DNA from 3 places in the Streptomyces sp. AM6-12 genome. Region 1 is predicted to be linked to each of the others. Evidence: riboswitches for the same ligand, from Rfam matches in the RefSeq annotation. Region 1 holds a riboswitch; each other region holds the start of a gene.
What was found. Region 1 has a riboswitch for thiamine pyrophosphate ahead of thiO (glycine oxidase ThiO). Riboswitches for the same ligand answer to the same signal wherever they lie in the genome.
Positions count from the first base shown of each region.

Region 2: linked by a shared signal. The riboswitch ahead of thiC (phosphomethylpyrimidine synthase ThiC) and the one ahead of thiO (glycine oxidase ThiO) in region 1 are both predicted to bind thiamine pyrophosphate.
Region 3: linked by a shared signal. The riboswitch ahead of ACE4Q9_RS09350 (thiamine ABC transporter substrate binding subunit) and the one ahead of thiO (glycine oxidase ThiO) in region 1 are both predicted to bind thiamine pyrophosphate.

Region 1 is NZ_JBIQWN010000001.1:5,375,635-5,383,057, reverse strand. Features, by position in the region: gene ACE4Q9_RS24480 (hypothetical protein) at 1-582, opposite strand, end outside; gene metF (methylenetetrahydrofolate reductase [NAD(P)H]) at 639-1,562, opposite strand; gene thiE (thiamine phosphate synthase) at 1,672-2,319, opposite strand; gene ACE4Q9_RS24465 (Rv2175c family DNA-binding protein) at 2,510-2,875, opposite strand; gene ACE4Q9_RS24460 (NAD(P)/FAD-dependent oxidoreductase) at 2,935-4,164, opposite strand; gene ACE4Q9_RS24455 (hypothetical protein) at 4,197-4,547, opposite strand; TPP riboswitch at 4,601-4,712, shown strand; gene thiO (glycine oxidase ThiO) at 4,710-5,897, shown strand; gene thiS (sulfur carrier protein ThiS) at 5,894-6,115, shown strand; gene ACE4Q9_RS24440 (thiazole synthase) at 6,119-6,913, shown strand; gene pknB (Stk1 family PASTA domain-containing Ser/Thr kinase) at 7,141-7,423, shown strand, end outside.
Region 2 is NZ_JBIQWN010000001.1:3,775,593-3,783,015, reverse strand. Features, by position in the region: gene ACE4Q9_RS17065 (LacI family DNA-binding transcriptional regulator) at 193-1,305, shown strand; gene ACE4Q9_RS17060 (metallophosphoesterase) at 1,570-2,649, shown strand; gene ACE4Q9_RS17055 (hypothetical protein) at 2,838-3,539, shown strand; gene thiC (phosphomethylpyrimidine synthase ThiC) at 3,621-5,405, opposite strand; TPP riboswitch at 5,398-5,573, opposite strand; gene ACE4Q9_RS17045 (YibE/F family protein) at 5,646-7,160, shown strand; gene ACE4Q9_RS17040 (SsgA family sporulation/cell division regulator) at 7,306-7,423, opposite strand, start outside.
Region 3 is NZ_JBIQWN010000001.1:2,115,284-2,122,706, forward strand. Features, by position in the region: gene ACE4Q9_RS09345 (ABC transporter permease) at 1-1,507, opposite strand, end outside; gene ACE4Q9_RS09350 (thiamine ABC transporter substrate binding subunit) at 1,555-2,625, opposite strand; TPP riboswitch at 2,696-2,802, opposite strand; gene rlmN (23S rRNA (adenine(2503)-C(2))-methyltransferase RlmN) at 2,875-3,981, opposite strand; gene ACE4Q9_RS09360 (VOC family protein) at 4,090-4,866, opposite strand; gene ACE4Q9_RS09365 (phosphatidate cytidylyltransferase) at 5,100-6,362, opposite strand; gene frr (ribosome recycling factor) at 6,503-7,060, opposite strand; gene pyrH (UMP kinase) at 7,248-7,423, opposite strand, start outside.

The DNA.
Region 1 (7,423 bases):
GTCGTAGGACGGATCCTGCTGGGGGGCGGCGTGGGTGGCGGTGTCGCCGTAGACACCGTAGTTGCCGGTGTCGTCGGGCAGGGGCTGCGGCTCGTAGACGGAGCCGGCGTCGGCGGCCGGGGGGCGCGCCGGGGTGAAGACGTCGTCGCGGTCGTAGTCGTCGTACGCGTTCGGGACGGAGCCGTCCTGGGCGTAGGCATCCTGACCGGGGGCCGGGTCCTCGTCCGTGCTGGTGGGAGCGGGCGTCGGGGCCTGCGTGGCCTGGGCGTTGCGGTCGCCGCGGCCGCGCCGGCGCTTGCTGCCGCCGGACGCCACGGCGTCGGCGCCGGGGCGCCGGACCGCCCAACCCGCCGCGAAACCGCGGCGGAAGGAGAGCGTCACGAGGGTCTGGCCGACGGCGAAGGCGATCGCGCCCGCCCCGATGACGAGGACGGACGGCATCATGACGCCGGCCACCACCCCGAGGAAGCCGGCGAAGGCGAGCAGCCGCCAGCGCAGGCGCGCCTTGTACTGCAGCAGCACCTCGCCGAGCAACCACAGCGCGACGCCGCCGAATGCGATGTAGAGGACCGTCCAGCCCATGTACGCCCCTCTCCCAGTGGCCGTTACGCAGTGTGTCGTAACACGGTGCGGCAGGTCTAGGCCTGCGGGGGGTGGTGCAGGCCCAGGTTCTCGTAGATCTCCAGGGTCGCCGTGGAGCTGTTGAGCGTGATGAAGTGCAGTCCGGGCACGCCTTCGGACAGCAGTCGCGCGCAGAACTCCGTGGCGAAGTCGATCCCGATCGAGCGTACAGCCGCCGGATCGTCCTTCGCCGCGAGGATCCGCTCTTTCAGGGCGTCCGGGAACTGAGCGTTGCTGAGCTTGGGCAGCCGCTCCAGCATCCGCACGCTCGTGACCGGCAGGATCTCCGGGATGACCGGGGTGTCGCAGCCCGCCTCCGCCACCCGGTCGCGCAGCCGCAGATAGGACTCCGGCTGGAAGAACATCTGGGTGATGGCGTAGTCGGCGCCCGCGCGGCACTTGTCCACGAAGTGGGCGACGTCGGTGTCCCAGTCCGTGGAGCGGGGGTGCATCTCCGGGAAGGCGGCGACGCCCACGCAGAAGTCGCCCGACTCCTTGATGAGGCGCACCAGTTCGGCCGCGTAGGTCAGGCCCCTGGGGTGTGCCACCCACTCGCCCATGGGGTCGCCGGGCGGGTCGCCGCGCACGGCGAGCATGTTCCGGATCCCGGCGTCCGCGTACTGGCCGATGATGTTGCGCAGTTCGGCGATGGAGTGGTCGACCGCGGTGAGGTGGGCGACCGGGGTGAGCGTGGTGTCGGCGACGATCTGCTGCGTCTCCCGGACGGTGCCCGCGCGGGTCGAGCCGCCGGCGCCGTAGGTCACCGAGACGAAGTCGGGGGCGACCGCCTCGACCCTGCGCAGCGCGGTCCACAGGCTCCGCTCGCCCTTGGGGGTCTTCGGCGCCGAGAACTCGAAGGAGTACGTGGTCTTGCCGCCGGCGAGCATGTCACGCACGGTGCGCGCGCGATCAGTCCTGGTGGATGCGGTTCCGAGGGCCATACCCGCAGGTTAGCCAGGGGACGCCGGTCCCCCAACCGCGCTCCGGGAATTTGCCGGAATTGTCGGCTTGCCGTCCACCCCTTGGGACGGAGCCCCGAGGCCTGGCCCCTCAGGCCTTCCGCAGCCGCCGGGCGAACTCGGCCGCCGCGGCGCCCGGATCGTCCGCCTCGGTGAGCGCGCGCACCACGACCACCCGGCGGGCCCCGGCCGCCAGGACCTCGTCCAGATTGCCGAGATCGATGCCGCCGATGGCGAACCAGGGGCGCTCGGTGCCGAGCGCGGCCGTGTACCGGACCAGGTCCAGGCCCGGTGCGGGGCGGCCCGGCTTGGTGGGGGTGGGCCAGCAGGGCCCGGTGCAGAAGTAGTCCACGCCCTCCTGGACGGCGGCCGCGGCGGCCTCGTCCTCGGTGTGGGTGGAGCGGCCGATCAGCACGTCGTCGCCGAGGATCGCGCGGGCCGCGGGGACCGGCAGGTCGCCCTGGCCGAGGTGGAGCACATCGGCGCCGGCGGCGTGGGCGACGTCGGCCCGGTCGTTGACCGCGAGGAGCCGGCCGTGCCGGGCGCAGGCCTCGGCGAAGACCTCCAGGCAGGCCAGTTCCTCGGCGGCCTCCATGCCCTTGTCGCGCAACTGCACGATGTCGACACCGCCGGCCAGCACCGCGTCCAGGAACTCGGGCAGGTCGCCCTGGCGCCTGCGGGCGTCCGTGCACAGGTAGAGCCGGGCGTCGGCGAGCTCGGCGCGGGCGGTGTCGGGCATGCGTGGGTCCCCCGGAGTCGGTGTGCGGTGCTGGGCGGGCGGTGGCGTACGGCGCGCGGGGCGTCGTACGCCATCCCTCGGCGGTCGGGCTGGGACGGCCCTGAGGCGATCGGGCAGGGACGGCCCGCAGACGATCGGGCTCGGACGGCCCTCACGCGGTCGGGCTCGGACGGCCTTCACATGGTCGGGCTCAGACGGCGAGCGCCTGGGCGCGGCGCTTCACCTCCGTGCCGCGGTTCTCACTGAGAGCCTGCGCCGGGGTGCCGGGCAGGGTCGGGTCGGGGGTGAAAAGCCATTCGATCATCTCTTCGACCGTGAAGCCGTCGTCCCGCAGGAGCGTCAGGGTCCCGGACAGGCCCTTGACGACCTTGTCCCCGTCGATGAAGGCGGCGGGGACGTGCAGCGCGCGGTTCTCACCCCGGCGTACGGCGATGAGCTGGCCGTCCTTGACCAGCTGCCGCACCCGCGTCACCTCGACGCCGAGCTGTTCGGCGATGTCGGGGAGGGTGAGCCAGGCGGGGACGAGAGCGTCGATCTTCGTGTCAATCTCGGTCACGGGTACAGGGTAGGCGCTCGGCCGGGTCCGGCGCTTTGCGCCGGAGGCCTGGTGGGGGCTCAGTCGGCCGTGGCGTCCTTCAGCGGCCGGCTCGGGTCCGCCAGTGCCCGGGCGTCCAGGAGGCGGCCGGCCTCGATCAGCTTGCGGCCCTGGGCGAGGTCGCGCGGGCGGCCCACCGCCAGCAGGGCGACCAGGCGCCCCTCGCGCAGCCAGCACACCGTCCAGGCGGGACCCGCGGGATCGCCGCGCCAGACCAGATGGTCGGCGGTGGCATGGTGCCCCGCGTACTGCACGAAGCGGCCGAACTGCTCGGACCAGAAGTACGGCACCGGGTCGTAGACGGCGCTCTCGCCGAGGATGCCGGCGGCGACGGTGCGCGGGCCCTGGAGGGCGTTGTCCCAGTGGTGCACGAGGAGGCGTTCGCCGTAGCGGGCCGAGGGGAAGGACGCGCAGTCGCCGACGGCGTACACATCGGGCGCGGAAGCGCGCAGCCGGGCGTCGGTGACGACCTCGCCGAACGCGCCCAGCTCGATGCCCGAGCCGGCCAGCCAGCCGGTGGCGGGGCGGGCGCCGATGCCGACGACGACCGCGCCCGCGGGCAGCCGGGTGCCGTCGGCGAGCACCACCGCGCCGGGCTCGACGCGCTCCACCCGTGCGCCGGTGCGCAGTTCGGCCCCGCTGTCGGCGTACCAGCCGGCCATGGGGGCGGCGACCTCGGCGGGCAGCACCTCGGCGAGCGGCCGGTCGGCGGCCTCGACGACGGTCACCGCGCAACCGGCCTCGCGGGCGGCCGTGGCGAACTCGGCGCCGATCCAGCCGGCGCCGACCACCACGATGTCGTGCTGCCGGGCGAGCACGGGCCGCAGCCGTTCGGCGTCGTCCAGGGTGCGCAGCAGATGCACGCCGGGGACGCCCTCGCTGCCGGGCAGGGTGACCGGCTCGGCGCCGGTGGCCAGCACCAGCACGTCGTACGCCACCGGGCCCGCCTCGGTGTCCAGTTCACGGTCGGCGGGGCGGGCGCCGAGGACCTCGCAGCCGAGCCGGAGGCCGACGCCGAGCGCGTCGAAGTCGAGGTCGAACGCGGAGCCCTCGGCCTTGCCGAGCAGCACGGCCTTGGACAGCGGCGGCCGGTCGTACGGCTGGTGCGGTTCGGCGCCGATGACGGTCACCTCGCCCGTGAAACCCCGTTCCCGCAGCGCGACCGCGGTCTGCACCCCGGCCATGCCCGCGCCCACGACGACCACGCGCCGCGTCCCTGCCGTGCCCTGCCGGGCTGTCTGCTCGCTCACCCGATCACCATAGACAGATGACGATCAGTCAGTCAGCGGGCGTGCGCGGTGAGCTGTTCCACGACGCTCGTGCCGGAGCCCGGTCCGGACTCCCACTCCCAGGTCTCCTCCAGGCGCACCCGGCCGTCGGGCAGCTCCACGACCGTGGAGACGCAATGGCCCGAGGCCGTGCTGCCGTCGGTGCGCAGCTGCACGTACCGGAAGTCCAGCCGGTCGCCCGCGCGGGTGCCGACCAGATGGCCGTGGACGATGTCGCCGCCCCGGTACTCGGCCCAGACCGCACCGTCCCGCTCGTGGTAGGCGAAGCGGGTGCGGGTACCCACCTGACCTGCGGACTGGTCGGCGACGGGGGCGAGGATCAGGCCGTCGAGCGACGGGGCCATGGGCGAGGGCTCCCTTACGGGTGACGAGGGGGGCGGGCTAGGGTGGCCACCGTACAAGCACTCGCGGGAGCCCGGACGCACCGGGCTGAGAGGGAGGCTGGCGGCCTCCGACCGTACGAACCTGATCCGGGTCATGCCGGCGAAGGGAGGGGCTGGACGCCCATGTCCACACGTACGCCCGATACCTCGGGAACCTCCGACGTCCTCGTCGTCGGGGGCGGGATCATCGGCCTGGTGACGGCCTGGCGCGCGGCGTGCCGCGGGCTCGCCACGGCCGTGGTGGACCCGGTGCCCGGCGGCGGGGCCGCGCAGGTCGCGGCCGGGATGCTGGCCGCGGTCACCGAACTGCACTACGGCGAGGAGACGCTGCTCGCCCTCAATCTGGAGTCGGCGCGCCGCTACCCCGGCTTCGTGGCCGAGCTGACCGAGGCGAGCGGCCGGGACCTCGGCTACCGGCGCTGCGGCACCCTCGCGGTCGCGCTGGACGCCGACGACCGTGCCCATCTGCGGGAACTGCACGCCCTCCAGCAGCGCTGCGGCCTCGACGCGCAGTGGCTGCCGGGGCAGGAGTGCCGCCGCCTGGAGCCGATGCTGGCGCCGGGCGTGCGCGGCGGGCTGCGGGTCGACGGCGACCACCAGATCGATCCGCGCCGGCTGGCCGCGGCGCTGGTGACCGCGTGCGAGCGGGCCGGGGTGGTGTTCCACCGGGTGTGGGCCGAGCGGCTGGACGTCGTACGGGACCGGGCCGTCGGGGTGACCACGGCGGACGGTACGGCGCTCACCGCCGGGCAGGTGGTGCTCGCGGGCGGCAGCCTCAGCGGGCGACTCGCGGGGGTGCCGCGGGAGGTGCTGCCGCCGGTGCGGCCGGTGAAGGGGCAGGTGCTGCGTCTCGCGGTGCCGAAGCGGTACGCGCCCTTCCTCAGCCGCACGGTGCAGGCCGTGGTCCGGGGCGGGCAGCTGTACCTGGTGCCGCGGGAGAACGGCGAGCTGGTCGTCGGCGCCACCAGCGAGGAACAGGGCTGGGACACGACGGTCACCGCGGGCGGGGTGTACGAGCTGCTGCGCGACGCGCACGAGCTGGTGCCGGGCATCACCGAGCTGCCGCTCACCGAGACGCGGGCGGGGCTGCGGCCCGGCTCCCCGGACAACGCGCCGCTGCTCGGGCCGTCCGGCCTCGCCGGGCTGCTGCTGGCCACCGGGCACCATCGCAACGGGGTGCTGCTCACGCCCGTCACCGGGGATGTGATGGGGCAGTTGCTGGCCGGCGGCCCGCTGCCCGAGGAAGCCCGTCCGTTCACGCCGGAGCGCTTCGCCGCCCCGCGCACGCAGCAGCTGGAGCAGACCGCATGAGCGCCGTGTCGTCCACCATCACCATCTCCGTCAACGGGCAGCGGCGTCAGGTCGCGCCGGGGACCGCGCTCGACGCGGTCGTACGGTCCCTCGTGCGGGCCCCCGCCGGGGTGGCGGCCGCCGTCAACGAGACCGTCGTACCGCGCACGCGGTGGGCCGGGACGGCGCTCGCCGAGGGCGACCGGGTCGAGGTGCTGACCGCGGTGCAGGGGGGCTGAGCGGTGACCGACGATCGCCTTGTCATCGGGGATGCGGCCTTCGGGTCGCGGTTGATCATGGGGACGGGCGGGGCGCCCAGCCTCGACGTGCTGGAGCGGGCGCTGGTGGCGTCCGGGACGGAGCTGACGACGGTCGCGATGCGGCGGGTCGATCCGTCCGTGCACGGCTCGGTACTGTCCGTGCTGGACAAGCTCGGCATCCGGGTGCTGCCGAACACGGCGGGGTGCTTCACCGCCGGGGAGGCCGTGCTCACGGCGCGGCTCGCGCGGGAGGCGCTCGGCACGTCGCTGGTGAAGCTGGAGGTCATCGCCGACGAGCGGACGCTGCTGCCGGATCCGGTGGAGCTGCTGGAGGCGGCGGAGACGCTGGTGGACGACGGGTTCACGGTGCTGCCGTACACCAACGACGATCCCGTGCTCGCGCGGAAGCTGGAGGACGTGGGGTGTGCGGCGGTGATGCCGCTGGGGTCGCCGATCGGGTCGGGGCTCGGGATCCGCAACCCGCACAACTTCCAGCTGATCGTGGAGCGGGCGGGGGTGCCGGTGATCCTGGACGCGGGGGCGGGGACGGCGTCGGATGTGGCGCTGGCGATGGAGCTGGGGTGTGCGGGGGTGATGCTGGCGTCGGCGGTGACGCGGGCACGGGAGCCGGAGGTGATGGCGGCGGCGATGCGGCACGCGGTGACCGGGGGGCGGCTGGCGCGGCTGGCGGGGCGGATACCTCGGCGGTACTGGGCCGAGGCGTCGTCTCCTACGGAGGGTCTGGCCGCGTTGGACCCCGAGCGCCCGGCGTTCTGACCTCCGAGGGCTGGACGGACCGCCGCCGACGGCGATGGCGCCCCGTTGGGGGGCGGTCGACGTCGGTGGCTGTTCGGTCGCGGGGTGGATTCCGGGGGGGTCGGGCGGCCGCAGGCTCCGGTGGAATGTGGCGTGCCTGCGTAAGAAGCGTCACAGGTGGGCTTCAGTGGGCAGGTGGGAGAGGGCGGCGGGGCGGGGGTGGGGTCGGGGGCTCGTAGACTCGCCGTGTGGACATGACCCTTCAGGACGCCCTCGTCGGGCACGTGCTCGACGGTCGGTATCGCGTGGACGCGCGGATCGCGGCCGGCGGGATGGCGACCGTGTACCGGGCGCTGGACACGCGCCTGGACCGGGTGCTCGCGCTGAAGGTGATGCATCCCGCGCTGGCGGCGGACGGCGTCTTCGTGGAGCGGTTCATCCGCGAGGCCAAGTCCGCGGCCCGGCTCGACCACCCGAACGTGGTGCAGGTCTACGACCAGGGCACCGACGGGTCGTACGTGTACATGGCGA
Region 2 (7,423 bases), 1.6 Mb from region 1:
TTGAGACCTCTTCGAAACATCGGACCATTGGCAGGCTCGTACGTGCCGTTACGCTATCTCTTGCAAAGAAAGCGCCCAACTTCCTTGGATTCAGAGCCAGTTAGCGCACCTAAGCCATGCAGAAACGTGCCTGTCAACGAGTGCATATGCGTCCGCACTACCCCACCGCATGAGCCCTACTATCGGCTCGCCATGACAGCAGCAGGGAAGCACCAGGTGAGCCGCGCGGAAACCTCACGTCGAGGCAGCCGGCCGGGCCGGGCGGGCATCAGGGACGTGGCCGCCGCCGCCGGGGTCTCCATCACGACCGTCTCCGACGCCCTCAACGGCAAGGGCCGGCTCCCGGACGCCACCCGCCGCCATGTCCGCGAGGTCGCCGACCGGCTGGGGTACCGCCCCTCAGCCGCCGCCCGCACCCTCCGTACCGGCAAGTCGGGGCTGATCGGCCTGACCGTGACCACGTACGGGGATGAACCTTTCACCTTCACGGAGTTCGCGTACTTCGCCGAGATGGCGCGGGCCGCCACCTCGGCCGCGCTGGCACGGGGCTACGCCCTGGTCATCCTCCCCGCGACCTCCCGCCACGACGTGTGGTCCAACGTCGCCCTCGACGGCACCGTCGTCATCGACCCCTCCGACCAGGACCCGGTGGTGAGCGAACTCGTCCGCCAGGGCCTGCCCGTCGTCTCCGACGGCCGCCCGGCCGGCGCGCTCCCGGTCACCGCCTGGGTGGACAACGACCACGAGGCCGCCGTCCTCGGCATCCTCGACCACCTCGCCGCCGCCGGCGCCCGCCGCATCGGCCTGCTCACGGGCACCTCGACCGACACGTACACCCATCTGTCGACCACGGCCTATCTGCACTGGTGCGAACGGGTCGGCCAGGACCCGGTCTACGAGTCCTATCCGGCCCACGACCCGTGCGCGGGCGCCGTCGCCGCCGACCGGCTGCTCGCCCGCCCCGACCGGCCCGACGCGGTCTACGGACTGTTCGACCCCAACGGCACCGATCTGCTCGCCGCCGCCCGCCGCTACGGGCTGCGCGTCCCGGACGACCTGCTGCTGGTGTGTTGCAGCGAGTCCACCGTGTACGCCAGCACCGAGCCGCCTGTCACCACGCTCTCCCTCAAGCCGCGCCGCATCGGCACGGCCGTCGTCCAGCTGCTCATCGACGCCATCGAGGGCGTGGAGTCGGAGCAGCCGGTCGAGCAGGTGATACCGACCGAACTGATCGTGCGCACCTCCTCCCAGCGGCGGCCCCCGCGCACGACGGTCAGCCCGCCCCGGACCCCGGACGACACGTAGGGCGCGGGCCGGGCGGTGGCGGCGCGGAGCCCGTTCGGCGGTGACGCCGCGCGGGCCGCACCGGGTCGGCGGTCCCCGACCGTCGGCGAACACCTGCACAAACGGGACGAAAACCACGGCGAAGCGGAGTCTTGTTCCGATTCACCACCCCTGGGTCATCACATGGCGCGACGCGCATTCCTATGATGGGCCCACGACACCGCGGACCGCTGCGACCAGGCAGTCCGAAGCGGTGCAGATGCGGCGCGATGGTGGAGGGGTCTGATGACTCAGGGGGCCGGTCAGGGACCCGAGGTGGAGCGGACGGCGACGCTACGCGACTTCCGGGTGCCCGCGTACGTCCACGAGACCGGTGCGTACGTCCCCCACGCCCAGCAGGACGAGACCGCGCCGCCCGCCGAGGAGTCGTACCCCGACGGGTACACACCCACCCAGCGCGATCTACCCGTCGTCCACCGCGGCGACACGCTCCAGGTCCCCGTCGGCACGGCACCCGCCGCCCCGGCCGCGGGCCCCGCGGCCGGCCCCGGACCGCTCTACGTCGTCGGTGATGTGCACGGCTACCTCGACGAACTGATGGCCGCCCTGCGGGAACAGGGGCTGATCGACGAGGCGGGCCAGTGGTGCGCCGGCACCACCCGGCTGTGGTTCCTCGGCGACTTCACCGACCGCGGCCCGGACGGCATCGGCGTCATCGACCTGGTGATGCGGCTGTCCGCCGAGGCGGCCGCGGCCGGCGGCTACTGCAAGGCCCTCATGGGCAACCACGAACTGCTGCTGCTCGGTGCCAAGCGATTCGGCGACACGCCCGTCAACTCCGGTGCGGGCACCGCCACCTTCCAGGCGGCCTGGCTGCTCAACGGCGGCCAGAAGACCGACATGGACCGTCTCCAGGACCACCATCTCCAGTGGATGGCCCGCCTCGACGCGCTGGAGGAGGTCGACGGCTATCTGCTGGTGCACTCCGACACCACCGCCTACCTCGACTACGGCGACTCGATCGAGGCCGTCAACGACACTGTCCGCGAGCGGCTCACCCGCAATGACGCGGACGAGTGCTGGGACCTGTTCCGCAAGTTCACCAAGCGCTTCTCCTTCCGCGACGAGGGCGGTGCCGACGCCGTGCGCTCCCTGCTGGACACCTACGGCGGCACCCGGATCGTGCACGGCCACAGCCCCATCCCCTACCTGCTGGGCGAAGTGGGCTCCGAGGACGGCGAGGAGAGCGACGACCCGGTGGTCGAGGGTCCGCATGTCTACGCCGACGGGCTCGCCATCGCCATGGACGGCGGGGTGACCATGGCCGGAAAGTTGCTGGTGAGGCAACTCCCGCTGGTTCACTGATCCTTCGCCTGAGCGGCCCCGCCATACCGGAGTACGCGCAGGCCGGGACGCAATTTCCGGCAATCCCCTGTCACCACGCGCCGTCACGGCTCTACCATCGGCTTATCCGTAGCAGGCTCCCCTCCGTCTCTGCCCGACGGCTCGCCGCTGCGCGAGCCCCAAGCCCTACGGAGCATCGGGGGATGCACATGAACAGCCTTCCGCAGCACCTGCGGAGCGAGGACCGCCGGGAGTTCGAGCGGCTCCTCGACGAGGTTCTGCGCTCCGCACCACACCGACCGGAACTGGCCGCCGTGGGACAGCGGCTCAACCCCGCGCAACTGCGCACCATGGCCATCGCCGCCTCCGCGCTCATCACGGCGGCCGCGGCCACCGAGTACCAGCGCTATGTACGGATACGCGACGAACTGCGCCACCCCGAGCAGGCCCCGAGTGCGGCCGGTGCCGCGCCCGCCGAGCCGGACCCGGCCGCGGCGGACCTCGCCGCCGCGCACGGCGCGGGCGCGGTCGCGGTCGTCGCCGTCCTGGCGCCGCTCCTGTCCGCGACCGCGGCGGTGATATTCCTGCTCATCGGCTACATCCTGAGAACCCTGGCCCCCGGGCAGTCCTTCGCCGGCACCATGCTCACCGCCGGCTGGGTGTTCGGGGCCCTGACCGTGGCCGCGATCCTCGTCGCCGCCGCAGGGCTCCTCCTCACCGCCCTGCGCAACGGCTCCTCCCCCGAATCCCGGGCCCGCGACGCCGCCGCCGCCGAGGTCGCCAGAGCCAGAACCGCCTGGGAAACCGCCCTCCTGGAACGCGGCATCATCCCCTTCCTCCAGGAGGCACTCGCCGACCACCCCCACTACTCCGGCTCCGACCACGCCGACCCGGAACGCCAGCCGGACTGATCCGGCCGGGCGGCGGCCTGCGGCCCGACGAGGCGCCGCTCCGGAACCGGTGGCCCGGCCGGAGCGGCGCCCATGCCCTCGTCAGTCCGCGACCGGCAGATACACCCGGTTCCCCGCCTCGGCGAACTCCCTCGACTTCTGGGCCATGCCCTCCTCGATCTCGGTCCGATTGCCACCGTGTTCGCGGCGGATGTCCTGCGAGATCTTCATGCTGCAGAACTTCGGGCCGCACATGGAGCAGAAGTGGGCCGTCTTGGCGGGTTCGGCCGGAAGGGTCTCGTCGTGGAAGTCGCGGGCCGTGTCCGGGTCGAGGGCCAGGTTGAACTGGTCCTCCCAGCGGAACTCGAAGCGCGCGTCCGACAGCGCGTCGTCCCAGTCCTGCGCCCCCGGATGCCCCTTGGCGAGGTCGGCCGCGTGGGCGGCGATCTTGTAGGTGATGACCCCGGTCTTGACGTCGTCCCGGTTGGGCAGGCCCAGGTGCTCCTTCGGCGTGACGTAGCAGAGCATCGCCGTGCCCCACCAGGCGATCATCGCGGCGCCGATGCCGGAGGTGATGTGGTCGTACGCCGGTGCGATGTCCGTGGTCAGCGGACCGAGCGTGTAGAACGGGGCCTCGTCGCAGATCTCCTGCTGGAGGTCGATGTTCTCCTTGATCTTGTGCATCGGGACATGCCCGGGGCCCTCGATCATCGTCTGCACGTTCAGCCGCCGGGCGATCCGGCCGAGTTCTCCGAGCGTGCGCAGCTCCGCGAACTGGGCCTCGTCATTGGCGTCCGCGATGGAGCCGGGCCGCAGCCCGTCGCCCAGCGAGTACGTGACGTCGTAGGCGGCGAGGATCTCGCACAGCTCCTCGAAGTTCTCGTACAGGAACGACTCCTTGTGGTGCGCCAGGCACCACGCGGCCATGATGGAGCCGCCCCGCGAGACGATGCCGGTCTTGCGGTTGGCCGTGAGCGGCACGAACGGCAGCCGTACGCCCGCGTGGACGGTCATGTAGTCCACGCCCTGCTCGGCCTGCTCGATGACGGTGTCCTTGTAGATCTCCCAGGTCAGCTCCTCGGCCCTGCCGTCGACCTTCTCCAGCGCCTGGTACAGCGGCACCGTGCCGATGGGGACGGGGGAGTTGCGCAGCACCCACTCGCGGGTGGTGTGGATGTTGCGGCCGGTGGAGAGGTCCATGACCGTGTCGGCACCCCAGCGGGTCGCCCAGGTCATCTTCTCCACCTCCTCCTCGATGGACGAGGTCACCGCGGAGTTCCCGATGTTGGCGTTCACCTTCACCAGGAACCGCTTGCCGATGATCATCGGCTCGATCTCCGGGTGGTTGACGTTGGCCGGCAGCACCGCCCGGCCCGCCGCGATCTCCTCGCGCACCACGTCGGGGGAGACGTTCTCCCGAAGGGCCACGAACTCCATCTCCGGCGTGATCTCGCCCCGGCGCGCGTACGCGAGCTGCGTCACCGCCTGTCCGCCACGGCCCCGGCGCGGCTGGCGCGGACGGCCCGGAAAGACCGCGTCCAGGTTCCGCAGCCCGCCGCGCGGCGAGGTGTGCTTGATCCCGTCGTCCTCGGGACGGACGGGACGGCCCGCGTACTCCTCGGTGTCGCCACGGGCGATGATCCAGTTCTCCCGCAGCGGCGCCAGCCCCCGGCGGACGTCGGTGTCGACGAGCTGATCGGTGTACGGGCCCGACGTGTCGTACAGCGTGACCGACTGCCCGTTGGTGAGGTGCACCTGACGGACCGGCACGCGCAGGTCGGGGCGTGAGCCCTCGACGTACGCCTTGTGCCAGCCGATGGACTTCCCGGCCTCCGAGGACATGTCGTCCTGGGCGGAGGCAGGCGTGCGTGCGTCCTTGTTGGTCATGAGACCTACTCCCTACGCCGGCATTACCCGGTAACAGGTTCGGCGGTCGACGCAGCGGTTTCCGTCGTCCGAGGTCTCTCGGGGAACTCGTATGTTCCACGTGAAACATCGCTCTACGGAGGTCAGCGCCCTCTCAGCCCGGTGCTCCGAGCTCCCGCGTGTGCAAAGGTGTCTCCACGCTAGCGTCATCCGTGACGCGATGAACAGTGGGCCCTCCCCGCTTCTTGCGATGATCTGGCGATGACCCGGATGGACCAGGACCCGTACCAGCCGCCCGGCCCGCGCCGGCCCGACGGCTCGGAGCCCTTGAGCCAGGGCCACCGCCACGACCACGGCCACGCGCGAGCCCCGGCCCAGAGCCCGGCTCCGGCCCGCAGACAGGGACACGGACAGGAACAGGGGCACGGGCACGGTCGGGGGCACGGACAGGATCAGAGGCAGGGGCACAGCGCCGGTCGCGGGCACGGGCACGGTCACAGCCATGGGCCCGCCGCGCCCGTGTCCCGGCATCTGCGCAAGGTGATCGCGGCGATCCTCGTCCCGTTCACCGCGGCGGTCGTGGTCGGTCTGGTGGTGCTCTGGCCCGGTGGCGCCCCCTCGCACAAGCACAGCGGCGTCGGCTTCGACCGGCAGACCCAACAGGCCACCGTCATCCGTGTGGTCGAGGTGAGCTGCGCGCCGGGGAGCGCGGGCGGCGGGGCGCCGAGCGGTGATGCCTCCGGCGGCGTTTCGGCGGGTCAGCAGTCCGGCGGGTCCTGCAAGAAGGCGACGGTCCGGGTCGACACCGGCAAGGACAAGGGCCGTACGTTCACCGAGATCGTGCAGCCCGACCAGCCCCGGCAGCTGCACCAGGGCGAGCAGGTCATCGCCGCCTACGAGCCCACCGCCCCCAAGGACCTCCAGTACTCGGTCGCCGATGTGAACCGCAAGTTCCCCATGGCGCTGCTCGCGGGCGTCTTCGCGCTCGCCGTCGTGGTGGTGGGCCGGCTGCGCGGTGTCATGGCCCTCGTGGCGCTGGCGGTGAGCTTCCTAGTGCTGAACCAGTTCATCCTGCCCGCGATCCTCCAGGGCTCCAACCCCCTGCTGGTGGCGGTGATCGGGTCGAGCGCCATCATGCTGATCGCCCTGTACATGTGCCACGGCCTGTCGGCGCGTACGTCGGTGGCGGTGCTCGGCACGCTGATCTCGCTGACCCTGATCGGTCTGCTCGGCTCGGTGTTCATCGGCTGGGCCGCCCTGACCGGCAACACCGACGACAGCACCGGTCTGATCCACGGGCTGTACCCGAAGATCGATATGAGCGGTCTGCTGCTGGCCGGTGTCATCATCGGATCGCTCGGCGTCCTGGACGATGTGACGGTCACCCAGACCTCCGCCGTATGGGAGCTGCACGAGGCCAACCCCACGATGGGCCCGCGCGGTCTGTACCGGGCCGCCATCCGCATCGGCCGCGACCACATCGCGTCCGTCGTCAACACCCTTGTGCTCGCCTATGCGGGCGCCGCACTGCCGTTGCTGCTGCTGTTCTCGATCGCGCAGAGCAGCGTGGGGACGGTGGCCAACAGCGAGCTGGTGGCCGAGGAGATCGTGCGCACCCTGGTGGGCTCCATCGGCCTGGTCGCCTCGGTCCCGGTCACCACCGCGCTCGCCGCCCTGGTGGTAGCGGCCGATCGCAGCGCCCCGGAACCGGAGACCTCCACCGGTACCCGGGCCCTGCCGGCTCGCGGCGGCCGGGGTCGGCGCCGGAAGCGGTGAGGCGGGGCGGGGCGGGCTGCCCGGCCTGCCCTGGTCGGCCCAGCCTGGCCGGCTCCATCCAACAGGGTGTGGAAATTTCTGAAGAAGCGTTCCTGCAAAGCCCCGTACCGCCGAGCGGAGCGTCCGCGCTCCGTCCCGCGGTGTCTCAGCCCGCGCTCTGCTCCTCGGCCAGAATGCGGTCCAGCGCCTCGTCCAGATGCGTGTCGAAGTCGGCGAGCGCGCCCTCCTGCCCGAGCGGGACCAGCTTGTCCGTGCGGTCGAGG
Region 3 (7,423 bases), 3.3 Mb from region 1:
GGCCGTAGTTGAGGTCGCCGGGGCGGCTGAGCAGCCGGGCCACGGCGACCGGCAGGGTCGGGTTGTCGGGCCGCGCGATGAACACGGTCGCGCCGAACTCGCCCAGCGAGACGGCGAACGCGAAACCGGCCGCGACCAGCAACGCCCGCCGCACCAGCGGCAGATCGATCTCCCGCCACACCCGCCAGGGCGAGGCCCCGAGCACGGCCGCCGCCTCCCGCAGCCGGGCGTCCACCGCGCGCAGCACCGGCAGCATGGTGCGCACCACGAAGGGGGCGCCGACCAGGGCCTGCGCGAGCGGAACCAGGATCCAGGACTGGCGCAGGTCCAGCGGCGGTTTGTCGAGGGCGATCAGGAAGCCGAAGCCGACGGTCACGGCGGACACGCCGAGCGGCAGCATCAGCAGCGCGTCGAAGCCCCGTACCAGCCGGCCCGCGTCGCGGCGGGCCAGCGCGGCGGCGGCGAGAGAGCCGATCAGCACGGCGATGGCGGTGGCCGCGACGGCGTACTGGAGCGAGGTCCACACCGCGTGCACCGGCGCCACCAGGAACGTACCGCCGTCGGTGCGGGTCAGCGCCCGGTAGTAGCCGAAGCCGGGGGCGTCCAGGGAGCGGCGGACGAGGACGGCGAGCGGCAGCACCAGGAGCAGCGCGACGCCGGCGAGGACGCCCGCGAGCAGCGCCCACTGCCCCGCGCCGCGCGGCCGCCGGGCGGTGGTGCCGGGGTCGACCAGGCGCAGGGCGGTCTCCCGGCGGCGTACCGTCCAGGCGTGGACGCCGAGGACGGCGCCGACGGCGGCGAACTGGACGAGGGTCAGGACGGCGGCCGTGCCCAGGTCGAAGATCTCGGAGGTCTGCCGGTAGATCTCCACTTCGAGGGTGGAGAAGGTGGGGCCGCCGAGGATCTGGACCACGCCGAAGGAGGTGAAGGTGAACAGGAACACCATCAGCGCGGCGGCGGCCACGGCGGGCGCGAGGGCGGGCAGGGTCACCTTGCGCCACGCGGCGAACGGGGAGGCGCCGAGCATCCGCGCGGCCTCCTCCTGACGCGGGTCGAGCTGGGCCCACAGCCCGCCCACGGTCCGTACGACGACGGCGTAGTTGAAGAAGACGTGCGCGAGCAGGATCGCCCACACGGTGGTGTCCAGCCGTACGCCCCACAGCTGGTCGAGCAGTCCGCCGTGGCCGACGAGGGCGAGGAAGGCGCTGCCGGCGACGACGGTGGGCAGTACGAACGGGACGGTGACGACGGCCCGCAGCACCTGTTTGCCGGGGAAGTCGAGGCGGGCGAAGACGAACGCGGCGGGCAGCGCGAGCAGCAGGGTGAGCGCGGTGGAGGCGAGCGCCTGCCAGGTGGTGAACCACAGCACGTGCCGGATGTCCGGCCGGCCGACCACGTCCGCGATCCGCCCGAGGTGCCAGGCGCCGCCGGTCTTCAGGCCGCGCGCCACGATCGCGGCGACGGGCCAGGCGAAGAACACCGCGAAGAACGCGACGGGCAGGGCCATCAGCCCCAGCCGCGCCGCGCTCCCGCGCCAGGTCCGCCCGCGGGCGGTCACTTCAGTACGAGTGACGTCCACGTCTTGACCCACTGATCACGGTCGGCGGCGATCTTCTCGGGGGCCATGGTCTCGGGGTGCGGGGCCGGGGGACCGTACTTGGTGAAGTCGGCGGGCACCGCGGCCCCCGCGACGACCGGGTAGACGTACATGTTCAGCGGCATGTCCTGCTGGAACTCCCGGGAGACCAGGAAGTCGAGGAACGCCTTGGCGCCCTTGGGGTTCCGCGCGTTGCTGAGCAGCCCGGCGAACTCGATCTGGCGGAAGCAGGTGCCGGTCGCCACGCCGGTCGGGGCGGTGGCGGGGCGCTTCTTGGCGTAGATCACCTCGGCGGGCGGGGAGGAGGCGTACGACACGACGAGCGGCCGGTCGCCGCCGGCCTTCCTGCCACCGGAGGAGCCGGAGAACTCCTGGTCGTAGGCCTGCTCCCAGCCGTCGACGACCTTGACGCCGTTGGCCTTGAGCTTCTTCCAGTAGTCCTGCCAGCCGTTGTCGCCGAACCGCGCGGCGCTGCCGAGCAGGAAGCCGAGGCCGGGCGAGGCGGTGGCCGGGTTCTCGGTGACGAGGAGGTTCTTGTACTGGGGCTTGACGAGGTCGGCGTACGACTGCGGCGGCGTCAGGTGGTGCTTGCCGAAGTACGCCTTGTCGTAGTTGACGCAGATGTCGCCGTAGTCGACGGGGGTGACGCGGTGCTTGCCGTCGAGCTGGTACCGGGCGCCGACCTTGTCCAGGCCCTTGGCGGTGTACGGCTGGAACAGGCCGTTGTCGAGGGCGCGGGAGAGAAGGGTGTTGTCGACGCCGAAGAGGACGTCGCCCTGGGGGTCGTCCTTGGTCAGGATGGCCTTGTTGACGGCCTGTCCGGCGTCGCCGTCCTTGAGGACGCGGACCTGGTACCCGGACCGCTTCTCGAAGTCCGCGAGGACGCTCTTGGAGACGGCCCACGAGTCATGGCTGACGAGGGTGACGGTCTTGGCGTCCGCCTTGCTCTGGCCCTGGGTCGTGCCGCACGCGGACAGCGCGAGCAGGCCGAGCCCGACCGCCGCGGCCACGCAGGTCTTGTTGTGCACTTGGTTGTCCTCCTGGGGTTGGCCAGGAAGAACGCGGCCCTGCCCGGAAGACCCGGACAGGGCGCAACAGCTTGAGTAGTGACCGAACTTCCTACCCAGAATGACCTGGGCGAGGTTCAGAGGGTCTGCGGCCTGGTGCCGCACTCTCAGCGCTGTGGCGCTCCCCTGTCGGAATATGAAGATGTCGAGACTGCTTCTTCGGCTTCTTCGACTGCTTCAATGGTGAAGAAGCGTTGGAACGGGCTCAGACTACCGCTCGGTGGCGGCGAGCTGACCACAGGCTCCGTCGATCTCCTGGCCACGGGTGTCCCGGATCGTCACCGGCACACCGTGCGCGGCGATCGCGTCCACGAACGCCTTCTCGTCCTCGGGCCGCGAGGCCGTCCACTTGGAGCCCGGAGTCGGGTTCAGCGGGATGAGGTTGACGTGCACGGGCCGGCCCTTGAGCAGCCGGCCGAGGCGGTCGCCGCGCCACGCCTGGTCGTTGATGTCGCGGATGAGCGCGTACTCGATCGACAGCCGGCGCCCGCTCTTCTCGGCGTACTCGAACCCGGCGTCCAGCACCTCGCGCACCTTCCACCGTGTGTTCACGGGGACGAGGGTGTCGCGCAGTTCGTCGTCGGGGGCGTGCAGGGAGATCGCCAACCGGCACTTGAAGCCCTCGTCGGCGAACCGGTGGATGGCCGGCACCAGGCCGACGGTGGAGACGGTGATGCCGCGCTGGGACAGGCCGAGGCCGTCCGGCGCCGGGTCGGTGAGCGCGCGGATGGCGCCGACGACGCGGTTGTAGTTGGCGAGCGGCTCGCCCATGCCCATGAACACGATGTTGGACAGCCGCGCCGGGCCGCCCGGCACCTCGCCGTCGCGCAGCGCCCGCATGCCGTCCACGATCTGGTGGACGATCTCCGCGGTGGACAGATTGCGGTCCAGGCCCGCCTGCCCGGTCGCGCAGAACGGGCAGTTCATGCCGCAGCCCGCCTGCGAGCTGATGCACATGGTGACCCGGTCCGGGTACCGCATCAGCACGGACTCCACGAGGGTCCCGTCGAACAGCTTCCACAGCGTCTTGCGGGTGGTGCCCTCGTCGGTCGACAGATGCCGGACGACCGTCATCAGCTCCGGGAACAGCGCCTCGCGCAGCTTCTGCCGGGAGCCGGCCGGGATGTCGGTCCACTGCTCGGGGTCGTGCGCGTACCGAGCGAAGTAGTGCTGCGAGAGCTGCTTGGCACGGAACGGCTTCTCACCGATCCCGGCCACCGCTTCCTTGCGCTCCGCGGGCGAGAGATCGGCGAGATGCCGCGGCGGCTTCTTGGCTCCGCGCGGCGCGACAAAGGTGAGTTCTCCGGGCTTGGGCATGGTGGTACCAGTGTCGCAGATCCAATCGGGTGACCTGCGGCCGCAGCTTGTGGTGCTCGTCGCGGGCGGGCCGGGCCGTTCGGCTGGGGGCCGGTCGGTGTGGGTGGTTCACATCGGCGTCGGTTTGATCATGGCGAAGGGGGCGCCCTGGGGGTCGGCGACCACCGTCATCCGGCCGGCCATCATGTCGAAGGGCGGGGCGAGGACCGTGCCGCCGCTTCTGACCAGGGCGTCCACGGTGGAGTCGACGTCGTCGACCGCGAAGTAGGCCAGCCAGTGGGCGGGGGTGCCGGGCGGGTCGCCGGCGAGCTGGGTGACGCCGCCGACCGCGCGGCCGCCGACCATCAGCGCCCAGTAGGCGTCCGCGCCCTCCATGGGCTCGATCTCGATGCCGAACGCCTCGCCGTAGAAGGCGGTGGCGCCGGGTACGTCGCTGGTGTGCAGCTCGTTCCAGGTCAGCGCGCCGGCCTCGTTGACGACTTGGGCGCCGTGGAAGTCGCCGGGCTGCCAGGCGCCGAAGACCGCGCCCTGCGGGTCGGCGGCGATCAGCATCCGGCCCAGGCTGCCGACGTCCATCGCCGGGACGAGCAGGGTGCCGCCCGCGGAGACGATCGCGTCCTGGGTGGCCTGGGCGTCGGTGGTGGCCAGGTAGCTGGTCCAGACGGTCGGCGGCGGTTCCGGCATGTCCTGGGGCTTCGGGCCGAGGCCCGCCACGGGCTTGCCGTGCAGCTCGCAGACCGTGTACCCGCCGAACTCGGCCGGTCCCGGCTGCCCCTGCCAGCCGAGCAGGTCGCGGTAGAAGTCCAGCGCGGCCTGCTGGTCCGAGGCCATCAGGTCGACCCAGCACGGGGTACCGGTCGCGTACGGGGTGGTGACGTCGGGCATCTCTCGCTCTCCCTACCAGGGGACCAGGGGGCCACGGGACCAAGGACCAGGGTGGCCACGCCACGGGTCGTTCTTTGTCACCATCGTGTGGCCAAACGTGATCGCCCGCCCGTCGGAGCAAAGCGGCGCCGGCGAGGGGCCGGACGAGCGGGCGGTCGTACGACGACGGGCCCCCGCCCTGTTCCCAGGGTGGGGGCCCGTACGGCCGCGACGACGCGCGGCAGGAGGTTTCGTCAGGCGGAGCCGACGAAGACCACCAGCAGGAGCCAGACCACCGGCGCCGTCGGCAGCAGGGAGTCCAGGCGGTCCATGATGCCGCCGTGGCCCGGCAGCAGGGTGCCCATGTCCTTGATGCCCAGATCGCGCTTGATCATGGATTCGCCGAGGTCGCCCAGGGTGGCGCTGGCCGCGACCGCGAGGCCCAGCAGCAGGCCCTGCCACCAGTGGCCGCCGTCGATCAGGAACTGCATGCACAGCGCGCCCGCGACCATCGAGAAGGACACCGCGCCGAGCAGGCCCTCGCGGGTCTTGCCGGGGCTGATCCGCGGGGCGAGCTTGTGCTTGCCGAAGCGCCAGCCGACGGCATAGGCGCCGGTGTCGCTGACGACGGTGAGCAGCAGGAAGGTCAGGACCCGCCAGGGGCCGTCGGCCGCGGTCAGCATCAGGGCGACGAAGGTGGCCAGGAAGGGCACGTAGAACGCCGCGAAGACAGCGGCCGTGACGTCCTTGAGGTAGCCCTCCGGGGGTTCCGTCATCCGCCAGACCAGCACCGCGAGAGCGGTGAGGGCCATGGCGACCCACGCGCCCTCGGCACCGCGCACATAGCCGGCGACCACCATCGCGGCGCCGCCGACCGCGAGCGGTACGAGCGGCGCCTTGATCTCCTTGCGCTCCTGGAGCCTGCTGGTCAGCTCCCACAGGCCGACGACGACGGCGACCGCGATCACGCCGACGAACACGGCCTTGACGATGAACAGCGACGCGATGATCACCACGCCGAGTCCCACGCCGACGCCTATGGCCGCGCCGAGGTCGCGGCCCGCGCTTTTCTTCTGCGGCGCCGGCGTCGGCTGCGGGGCGTCGGGCATGGGCTCCGGATTCTGGCTCGGGCTCGGCGTCGGCTGGGGCGTCCCGTACGGGGGCTGCGGCTGTGCCCCGTAGGGCTGCTGCTGTCCCTGCTGCGGCTGGGGCGCGTACGGCTGCCGGGCCGGCTGCTCGTACGACGGCGGCGTCCCGGCCGGCGACCGCGTCCCGTAAGGGTCGTACGGCACCGCGTCCCCGGGCGGGTTCGGGGTGCCGTATCCGGGCTGCCGCTCGGGCGGCGGCTGCGTCCCGTAAGGGGGCTGGCCGCCGTACTGCGCCGGTGACCCGGACTGCGGTGGTGACCCGTACTGCGGCTGGGGCTCGTCCCGGAACAAGGGGCCGCTCAGCCGAGCAGCCCCCCGGGTGTCGTCCTGGTCTCCGCCATACACGGGTACGTCGGGCACGATGGGCATGGGGCGCGTCTGCTGCGCCTCGGGCGCATCGTACGCGGGACCCGCCGGGGCGGCCTCGCCCTGGACGGGCCCACCCTCGGTGGGCCCCCAGTAGCCGGTCCGCCCCGCCGGTGGCGGCGCCCCCCAGGAAGAGTCGCTCATCAGACTTCGAGCAGCTCCGATTCCTTGTGCTTGAGGAGCTCGTCCACCTGGGCGACGTACTTCGCCGTCAGGTCGTCCAGCTCCTTCTCCGCACGGCGGCCCTCGTCCTCGCCGATCTCGCCATCCTTGATCATCTTGTCGATGGCGTCCTTGGCCTTGCGGCGCACGGAACGGATGGAGACCTTGGCGTCCTCGGCCTTGCCCCTGGCGACCTTGATGTAGTCGCGGCGGCGCTCCTCGGTCAGCTCGGGGAACACCACCCGGATGATGTTGCCGTCATTGCTGGGGTTGACGCCCAGGTCGGAGTCGCGGATCGCCTGCTCGATGTTGCGCAGCGCGCTCTTGTCGAACGGTGTGACGACCGCCATCCGCGGCTCCGGCACGGAGAACGAGGCCAGCTGGTTGATCGGCGTCAGGGCGCCGTAGTAGTCGGCCACGATCTTGTTGAACATCGCCGGGTGCGCACGGCCGGTGCGGATCGCGGCGAAGTCCTCCTTGGCGACCACGACGGCCTTCTCCATCTTCTCCTCGGCTTCGAGGAGGGTCTCTTCGATCACCACTTGCTCCTGCGTGTCTTGAGTAAGGCCCGGCTGCGGTTCCTCGGTGGTCCGGCGGCCGGCTGCGTCGCGTCTTCTTCCTGCACGGTTCCCGACCGGCAGGACATTGTCCATCCCCCGGCCGAGGCGCGTGACGTCCGTCCCTCGGACAGGTGTCGTACCCCAGGGGGCGACGGGGGCGTGCCGGTCAGTTCCGGCTGCCGTGGTCACCCACCAGCGTGCCGATCTTCTCACCCTTGACGGCACGGGCGATATTGCCCTCCGCGAGAAGCTCGAAGACGAGGATCGGGAGCTTGTTGTCGCGGCACAGCGTGATCGCGGTGGCGTCGGCGACCTTCAGGTCCCGGGTGATGACCTCGCCGT